One region of the Arthrobacter sp. Cza30 genome, then DNA from elsewhere that is predicted to be linked to it. Evidence: riboswitches for the same ligand, from Rfam matches in the RefSeq annotation. Region 1 holds a riboswitch; each other region holds the start of a gene.
What was found. Region 1 has a riboswitch for thiamine pyrophosphate ahead of AC5RVZ_RS00925 (ECF transporter S component). Riboswitches for the same ligand answer to the same signal wherever they lie in the genome.

Region 1 (2,188 bases):
GAGCGCCTCCGGGCTGGCGGCATTGCCCGGGTCCATGCCGGTCGGCTCCACGACCGTCACGCCGGGGACACCGTGCGACTCCAGCCACGCGCGAGCAGCGGACGCGAAGACGGCATCCGAGGGCCAGAGGTTCTGCGCCAGACGGTCGGCGTAGTTGTTCGCCGAGCCGATCAGCATGCCTTCGAGCATCTGATACTGCGTCAGGACGCCCCCGACGGGAACGTCGAGCGCCGACTCGCCGTTCGCACGGTACTGCCAGTAGCGGGTGCTGTCGGCGGCGGTGAAGCGGAACTCCGGACCCTGCTCGCCGGGCGACAGCGGCATCTCGTCGAGGACGACCAGCGCCGTCACGACCTTGGTGATGCTCGCGATCGCGTCGGGGTCCGTCGCGGAGGCCACGGCGCCGGGGAAGCCGTCCACCGCCACCGCCGCACTGCCTTCGGCAGGCCACGTCAGCGCGGCCGCCGGCGCCGCCGCCGGCTGCACCTGCACGGCGGTCACGGTGGGCGCGACCGCGTGCAGCGGCCACAGGAGCGTGGTGCCGGAGTAGGCGCCGAGGAGGCCCGCGATGACCGCCACCGGGGCGATGACCCCCGCTCGCAGCGGCGAGCGGCGCGGCGCGTTCGCGAGCAGGTCCTTCTCGACGGGCACGTAGGGACTCGCTGCCGCGGTGAGGTCGCCCGGAGCCGGCATCCGGCCGACAGTGCTCCCGTCGACCCACGCCAATGCCCGAGGCCGGCTGACGACCTCGGCGGGCCGGAACGCCGCGGTGGCGGCGCCGGCGGGGGACTCGGGTGCCGAGAGGGAGCCGGTGCCGATCGAGGCGTCCGTGGCGGTGTCGGTGGCCGTCGCCGCCGGCACCGGCGGCGACGCGACGGTGAGCCCGGTGTCGCCGGCAGCGGCGGGCGCCGCGCTGCGCGCCGGATGCGCGGTGTCCGCGGTGTCCGACTGCCGGGGCGGGGCCGCCTCTCCCTGCGCCGCGTCGCCGGACAGGACCGGGATCGCACCCGTCCGCGCGCGCCGTTCGCGGCGCGTGCGCGGGGGAGCGTCGTCCAGTGTCACTCGCTCAAGATACCCCGCACGCGCGGCGGTATACTCGAGGCCACAACCACGGGAGTCCGGTGAGCCGGGCTGAGAGGAAGCGATCCACGCTTCGACCGTCGAACCTGATCCGGATCATGCCGGCGCAGGGAGGAGTTCATATGCACACGTCCACGTCCACCGTCGACTCCGCTCGCGGCGGGAAGACCCCGACGAACCGCTACCGCTGGCGCGTCGTCGACATCGTGGTGGCCGCCGTCCTCGGCGTCGCCCTGGGCCTGGTGTTCTGGGCCTGGAACACCGTCGGCTATGCCTGGTTCACCGCGATGGACGGCTTGACCCCCGGCCTCGGCGGGATCGCCGTGGGCATCTGGCTCATCGGCGGCGTGATCGGCGGCCTGGTCATCCGCAAGCCGGGAGCCGCGCTGCTGGTCGAGGTGATCGCCGCGATCGTGTCGATGCTCATCGGGAACGTGTGGGGCGTGTCCACTGTTCTCTCCGGCCTCGTGCAGGGGCTCGGCGCGGAGCTCATCTTCGCGCTGTTCCTGTACCGGCGGTTCACTCTTCCGGTGGCGATCCTCGCCGGCGCGGGCGCCGCTGCGGCCGCGTGGATCTTCGAGCTGTTCTACGGCAGCTCGCCGAACATCCTGAAGACGCTGGAGTTCAACCTCATCTACCTCGGGTCGGTGCTGGCGTCCGGGGCGGTGCTCGCCGGCGTCGTCGGATGGGCCGCGGTGCGGGCGCTCGCGGCGACGGGGGCGCTGAACCGCTTCGCGGCCGGACGCGAAGCGCGCCGCGAGGTCTGACATGCCGACCACCCGCCCGGCCCGCATCACGGCGGCGGGCTGGGGATGGCGCTACGCCGGGCGTCGTGCACCGGCCGTGCGCGATGTGTCCTTCACGATCGAGCCCGGCGAGCGCGTGCTGCTGCTCGGCGCGTCCGGTGCGGGCAAATCGACGCTGCTCGCCGGCATCGCGGGCCTTCTCGGCGGTGCCGACGAAGGCGACGAGACCGGCTCGCTGCTCGTCGACGGCCACCGCGCCGAAGCGCAGCGCGGTCGTGTGGGGCTCGTGCTGCAGGATCCGGACGCCGGGGTGGTGCTCTCACGTGTCGGTGACGACGTCGCGTTCGGCTGCGAGAACCTCG
Region 2 (2,188 bases), on a different contig from region 1:
TAGCGGGTGGCCGCGAACGGGATCTCACTGCCAACGCCCTGGATGGCGGCCGCGACGAACAGCAGCGGACCGACGGCGGAGCCCAGGAACACCACCTCTATCACCGAGGCCAAAACCTCGGCCAGGACACCGGCGAAGGGACGCTGGACGATGGCGATGGCGATCGGAGCCACCAGGAGCCAGCTTCCGGCCAGGAAGTGCTGCGATAGGTCTCCGGCCGGACCCATCAGCAGGGACAGGGCGGTCCAGGCCTGGACGAAGACCCAGTAGAGGAAACCGAAGACGACGCCCAGGACAACCAGGAGGACGAGGTCCTTTAGGGTCCAGGCACCGCGCGGGAGGGCATGCTGCTGCGACGACGATGATGGCATGACTGGTCCTTCCGCTTCAGGAGGCGCTGGGGCTGTTGATGGAGAGCGTGGCGTGGGTCGTCACGTGCTGGACGGACCGGCCCACCAGTATCCAGCCGGCGGCAATGGTCTGCAGCACCTGGGCGACGTCGCCGTCCAGGCGGGTGACGAAGTGCTCCGCCTGCACCGCGACACCCGTGGACTTCGCGTAGTCGATGGCGGCGTAGATATCGCGCATGTGGTCCGCCGAGGAACCGCCGGTACCGCCGTCGGCCAGGGGATAAAGCGCCCAGTCGGCGGCGGCCTCGATTCCCGTGGGTTCCAGTTCCGGGATCTCGGAGTACAGGGCCGCGCCGCCCTCGGGTATCTCGCAGCTGACGCCGCCCGGGCAGCCCCGGGACAGGAGCACGGAGGCCGAGACATGTGCCCCGGTGCGTCCCGCCGCGGCAATGACCTGGCTCAGGTAGCGCAGCACATCCTGCTCGGTGCCGGTCAGGTAGGTGCTCACCTTGCCGGTCTGCACGTCGAGGCCGGTGGAGTCGGCCTGGTCCAGTGCCGCCAGGATGACGTCGGCGTAGTTGTCGGCCATGACCGCCAGGGTCAATCTCGCGCCCACGCCGAACTCGCGGGGAGTGGCGGTGAACTTGTCGCTGCCGACGGCAGCAGTGGGGGTGTTCGTCGCTGTGACGATCGAGTCTGATGTTCGCATGTCGCGCCCTTAGGTTCGTTAAACGGGGCACGGGTAGTAAAGAGTCAACGTCCCTGCGCTGGCATGATCCAGATCAGGTTCGACGGTCGAAACTTGAGAAGTTTCCTCTCAGCCCGGCTCACCGGACTCCCGTGTTGCCCACGAGTCTAACCCATCGCGCGCGGTAGAGGCGAAAGGTTTCAACGGCCTGAAAGGGGCTGTGAAGGCTGGGATGCGACGGGGCGCGGACATCACTGCCCGCGCCCCGCGCTCGTCATCCAGCGGGGACGGCCCGACGCCGAACCGGACGCACCGCCGTCGTTGGTCCTGCTATTCGTTGATCAGGTCCCGCACCACGATGGTCTGGTCGCGGTCGGGGCCAACGCCGATGGCGGAAAACCGGGTGCCGGAGAGTTTTTCGAGCGCCAGCACGTAGTTGCGGGCGTTCTCGGGCAGGTCTTCCAGGGTCCTGGCGCCGGTGATGTCCTCGGTCCAGCCCTCGAAGTACTCGAAGATCGGCTTGGCGTGGTGGAACTCAGTCTGGGTCATCGGCATTTCGTCGTGCCGGATGCCGTCCACGTCGTAGGCGACGCAGACCGGGATCTGTTCGATGCCGGTGAGGACGTCCAGCTTGGTCACGAAGTAGTCCGTGAAGCCGTTGACGCGGGCGGCGTGGCGGGCCAGCACGGCGTCGTACCAGCCGCAGCGCCGCGGCCGGCCGGTGTTCACGCCGAACTCCCCGCCCTTCTTCTGCAGGTACTCGCCCATGTCGTCGAACAGCTCGGTGGGGAACGGCCCGGCGCCCACGCGGGTGGTGTACGCCTTGATGATGCCCACGACGCGGTTGATCCGGGTGGGGCCGATGCCCGAGCCCACGGACGCGCCGCCGGCGGTCGGGTTGGAGGAGGTCACGAACGGGTAGGTGCCGTGGTCCACGTCCAGGAACGTTGCCTGGCCGCCCTCCATCAGCACGACCTTGCCCTCGTCCAGCGCCTTATTCAGCACGTAGGTGGAGTCGATGACCATCGGGCGCAGCCGCTCGGCGAAGGAGAGGAAGTACTCCACGACCTCCTCGACGTGCACGTCCCGGCGGTTGTACACCTTGACGAGCAGTTCGTTCTTCTGCCGCAGCGAGCCTTCGACCTTCTGC
Region 3 (2,188 bases), on a different contig from region 1:
CGCCGGACTCATCGTGGACATGGCCGCCGGCGGCCACATGAACAACCTGACACTGGTTGTCGTCATCAGCGTTGTCGGCTTCATCGGCTCGGTCGCCGTGGCTCGTTTCGTGACGGACGGGCGGCCCCGTGAACACTGACTTGATCCTCGACATCGGGACCGCCGTCTGCCTGATCGCCGGCGCGGGGATGTCCCTGGCCGCGGCCATCGGCCTGCTGCGGTTTCCGGACCTGCTCTCGCGGATGCACGCCGCCACGAAGCCGCAGGTCTTCGGCCTGCTGCTGCTGCTGACGGGACTGGGATTGCAGCTGCGCAGCTGGGTGGCGGTGCCCATACTCCTCATAGCCTGGCTGTTCCAGCTGCTGACCGTGCCGGTGTCCGCCCACATGGTGGGCCGGGCCGGCTACCGCACCAAACACCTGCGCAAGGAAATCCTCAGCGTGGACGACCTCGACGCGGTGGTGGAGGCGGCGGCGGAGGAAGATTCCGTGGCGTCATCCGATGACGCCATGCCTGCCGGTGCCGACACCGGCAGCCGTGCTGTCACCGGCGGCCAGGACGCCGGGAAGCCGGGGGAACGGCGAACCGCGGGGGCGGCGGCCGCTCCCGGGCGGACCGACCAGGACGACGCCGGGCCCGCGGACGCTCCGTAACCTGCCGGCCAAGGGGACCGGGCCGCGGGCGGGCGCCGGCGGCCGGGACCAGAACGCGATGGGGGACGGGCCCGCGGCCCGTCCCCCATCGGAATCCTCAAGGGACCGCTTAGACCATTTCCCGGGTCTTGTCGTAGCGGATGACCGCCTTGGCGGTGGCGCGCTTGGTCAGCACCTGGATCACCCGCGCCACGGTGCCGGACACCACGGCGAAGGCCACCGCCGCCCGCAGGCTGTTCTCCAGGTCATCGTCGCTCTTGGGCGCATCTTTTCCGGTGACCATCTTCCAGACAAGCCCCAGCAGCTGGCTGGCTGCCAGGCCCGCGCCGATACTCACCAGTGTGCCCAAGAGCCTCAACACAACGCTCATGCCCGCTCCCTTCCGGGGCCGCAGCCCCGTCTCAACTGCTGTTCCGGTTCCCAGCCTACTGCCCGGCACCCGCCGGGGCCGTAAGCCCTCGTGCATTTTCCCGGGGTCTGCGCCCGAATGCCCGCCGCTGCGGGCGAGTGTAGACTGGTACGTGCTGCCAGACAGCATCTAGTGACGACAGGGGAGCGTCCGACCGGCCGGTGCACACCGGAGACCGGGAGGGACGCTGAGAGTGCGGATAGACCGCAGACCCTCGAACCTGCTCCGGTTAGTACCGGCGAAGGGAGTCGAGTTCTCGGGGCGCGCCGCGTGGCCGCCCTCCCCTCCTGCAACCAGGAGGATTCCATGAGTACCGTTTCGAATGCACCCGCCACGCCCACCCCTGCCCGGAAGCAGCGTTACGGCTGGCGGGTGGTGGACATCGTCGTTGCCTCGGTGGTCGCCGTGGCCGTCGGCGTCATCTTCTGGGCCTGGTCGGCGGGCTGGCCGCTGATCGAGGGCCTGACCATAGCTTTCCCGCCTTCCGCCGGGCTGTACACCGGCGGCTGGCTGATGGCGGGCGTGCTGGGCGGGCTGATCATCCGCAAGCCCGGCGCCGCCATCTACTGCGAGATGCTGGCGGCGGTTGTCTCCGCGCTGCTGGGCACGAGCTTCGGCATGACCGTCCTGGTCTCCGGCCTGATCCAGGGCCTGGGCGCCGAGGTCGTCTTCCTGCTCTTTCTGTACCGCAGGTTTAATCTCGGCGTGGCGCTGCTGGCCGGCCTGGGCGCAGGCCTGGCGCTGTCGATCAGCGAGAACATCCTCTACAACATGCTGTGGGCCGCCGAATGGCAGCTCGCCTACGTGGGCTTCGCGGCCGTGTCCGGCGTGGTGATTGCCGGGCTGCTGCCGTGGCTGGCGGTCAGGGGCCTGGCGAAGACGGGTGCGCTGTCCTCCTTCGCCGCGGGACGCACGGCAGACGCCTGAGCCGTTTAATGGGAGCGCAGAGTACGACGGCGGCGCCCCGCCCGGTGCCCGTCCTCGCCGAGGGGTGGGGCTGGCGGCATGCCGGCCGCAAGGATCCGGCGGTGCGCGCGGCCAGTTTCAGCATCGCCCCGGGCGAACGGGTCCTGCTGCTGGGCGCCTCCGGGGCCGGCAAGTCCACGCTGCTGCACGCCATGGCCGG
Region 4 (2,188 bases), on a different contig from region 1:
GCGCTGCCGTCCGGCGTCAGGTCCTCCCGGGCCGCGTGGAGGAGCCGGCCCAACTTCGTCAGGACGTCCTCCTCGTCGAGTGCCGCCTCCAGACCCCGCAGCGCCCCGCGGGCGGCGGCTGGCGTGGCACCGGTAATCGGCTGAACCGCCGGGAGCACGGCCAGCTGATCCGGATTCCGTCCGGCGGCCGCAGCGCGGGCCCGCAGTTCGGTCCGCACCGCGCGCATGGCGTCCGGAGTGTCGGCGACGGCGAACACGACCTCGGCCCAGCGGGCGGCGAACTCCATGCCGCGCGGGGAGGATCCGGCCTGCATGAGCACCGGCCTTCCCTGCGGGCTGCGCGGCAGGGTGATCGGACCGCGGCTCAGCGGACCCTCGTCGCCGCCGGACCGGGACCGTTCCGGTACCCGGTGGACACGCTCCGGATCCGCAAACCGGCGTCCCGGCACGTCCAGTGTCAGCGCCCCGGGCTCCCAGGTCTCCCATAGGTCCACCACGGCCTGGACGACGTCGTCGGCCCGGTCGTAACGCTCCGACTTGGGCGGGATGGCGGCCAGGCCGAAGTTGGCGGCCTCGGCGTCGGTGGTGGACGTGACGATGTTCCAGGCGACCCGGCCGCCAGAGAGGTGATCCAGCGAGAGCAGCTTCCGGGCGATGGTGTAGGCAGGGGTGAAGGTCGTGGAGATGGTGGCGGCCAAGCCCAGGTGCCGGGTCGCGCCGGCAACCAGTGACAGGGTGACCAAGGGGTCGAGATAGATGGCGCCCTTGCCGCCGGTGACCAGCGTGGTGGCGTAGTCGCCCGCGTTGTCCTCGGGGACGGCCAGCGCGTCGGGCAGGAACAGCATGTCGAAGCAGCCTCGTTCCAGCGTCCGGCCCAGATCGAGGTAAAACTCCGCGCTCATCCAGTCCCGCCGGGAGAGCGGATGCCGCCAGTTCTCGGAATACTGGCTGGTCGGCGGGTTGACCATCGCCACCAGGTGCATGCCGTCGGATGTCTGCACTGTCGCGCCCTTCTGTTGAGTGAACAGGGCACGGGTGTGAGGGTTGCTCCCTGCGCTGGCATGATCCAGATCAGGTTCAACGGTCGAAACTTGAGAAGCTTCCTCTCAGCCCGGCTCACCGGACTCCCGTGTACAAGCCAGCAGCCTACCGGCAGCCGCACCGGGCGGCGAAAGGCCGCCGGCACGACGGCGTCATACTCCCGGCCGTTACTGCTGTGCGGGGAGCATGCTGCCGGTCTCCACGAAGCGCTGGTGCCAGGACAAGGCCTCGCCGAGCAGGTGCGGGGTGTGCTTGCCGAAGCTGTCCCGGCAGGCCCGGTCGAAGTAGTCCTGGAGCATGGGCCGGTAGTCCGGATGCGCGCAGGTCTCGATGATCTTGCGCGCCCGCTGCTTCGGCGCGAGCCCGCGCAGGTCGGCCAGGCCCTGCTCGGTGATCACGATCATCGTGTCGTGCTCGGTGTGGTCGACGTGGCTGGCCATCGGCACGATGCTGGAGACCTTCCCGCCCTTGGCCATGCTGGGGGACATGAAGACGGACAGGTAGCTGTTCCGGGCGAAGTCGCCGGAGCCGCCGATGCCGTTCATGACCTTGGTGCCGGCCACGTGGGTGGAGTTGATGTTGCCGTAGATGTCCGCCTCGATCATGCCGTTGAGCGAGATGCAGCCCAGCCGGCGGACCAGCTCGGGGTGGTTGGAAATTTCCTGGGTGCGCAGGATGATGCGCTCGCGGTAGTAGTCGACGTTGGCGTTGAACTCCTCCAGGCCGGTGCGGCTGAGCGAGAAGGACGTGGCGGAGGCCATGCGCAGCACGCCCTCCTTGAGCAGCTGCAGCATGCCGTCCTGGATGACTTCGGTGTAGGCGGTCAGGCCGCGGTAGCCGCCGGCCGCCAGGCCTTCCAGCACGGCGTTGGGGATATTGCCGACGCCGGACTGCAGCGGGAGCAGCTGCTCGGTCAGCCGCCCGCGCCGGACCTCGTGGTCCAGGAAGTCCAGCAGGTGGCCCGCGATCTGCTGCGACGCGTCGTCGGGCGGGTTGAAGGGGGAGTTCCGGTCGGGCGCGTCGGTGTGCACGACGGCCACGATCTTGTCCGGATCCACCTGCAGGTAGGGTTCGCCGATCCGGTCGTCGGGGTGCTCGAGCGGGATGGGCCTGCGTTCCGGCGGCAGGGCGGTGCCGTAGTAGACGT

Region 2: another riboswitch for thiamine pyrophosphate. It lies ahead of AC5RVZ_RS31140 (YkoF family thiamine/hydroxymethylpyrimidine-binding protein); the one in region 1 lies ahead of AC5RVZ_RS00925 (ECF transporter S component).
Region 3: another riboswitch for thiamine pyrophosphate. It lies ahead of AC5RVZ_RS06355 (ECF transporter S component); the one in region 1 lies ahead of AC5RVZ_RS00925 (ECF transporter S component).
Region 4: another riboswitch for thiamine pyrophosphate. It lies ahead of AC5RVZ_RS08300 (NtaA/DmoA family FMN-dependent monooxygenase); the one in region 1 lies ahead of AC5RVZ_RS00925 (ECF transporter S component).

Annotation. Positions count from the first base shown of each region.
Region 1 is NZ_JBNHGA010000001.1:223,537-225,724, forward strand. Features, by position in the region: gene AC5RVZ_RS00920 (D-alanyl-D-alanine carboxypeptidase family protein) at 1-1,062, opposite strand, end outside; TPP riboswitch at 1,101-1,212, shown strand; gene AC5RVZ_RS00925 (ECF transporter S component) at 1,203-1,847, shown strand; gene AC5RVZ_RS00930 (ABC transporter ATP-binding protein) at 1,849-2,188, shown strand, end outside.
Region 2 is NZ_JBNHGA010000014.1:42,279-44,466, reverse strand. Features, by position in the region: gene AC5RVZ_RS31145 (ECF transporter S component) at 1-371, opposite strand, end outside; gene AC5RVZ_RS31140 (YkoF family thiamine/hydroxymethylpyrimidine-binding protein) at 388-1,059, opposite strand; TPP riboswitch at 1,092-1,202, opposite strand; gene AC5RVZ_RS31135 (adenylosuccinate synthase) at 1,369-2,188, opposite strand, start outside.
Region 3 is NZ_JBNHGA010000002.1:236,712-238,899, reverse strand. Features, by position in the region: gene AC5RVZ_RS06370 (MrpF/PhaF family protein) at 1-139, shown strand, start outside; gene mnhG (monovalent cation/H(+) antiporter subunit G) at 129-653, shown strand; gene AC5RVZ_RS06360 (DUF4235 domain-containing protein) at 763-1,023, opposite strand; TPP riboswitch at 1,193-1,326, shown strand; gene AC5RVZ_RS06355 (ECF transporter S component) at 1,369-1,989, shown strand; gene AC5RVZ_RS06350 (ABC transporter ATP-binding protein) at 1,998-2,188, shown strand, end outside.
Region 4 is NZ_JBNHGA010000002.1:640,204-642,391, reverse strand. Features, by position in the region: gene AC5RVZ_RS08300 (NtaA/DmoA family FMN-dependent monooxygenase) at 1-1,001, opposite strand, end outside; TPP riboswitch at 1,032-1,141, opposite strand; gene scpC (succinyl-CoA:acetate CoA-transferase ScpC) at 1,209-2,188, opposite strand, start outside.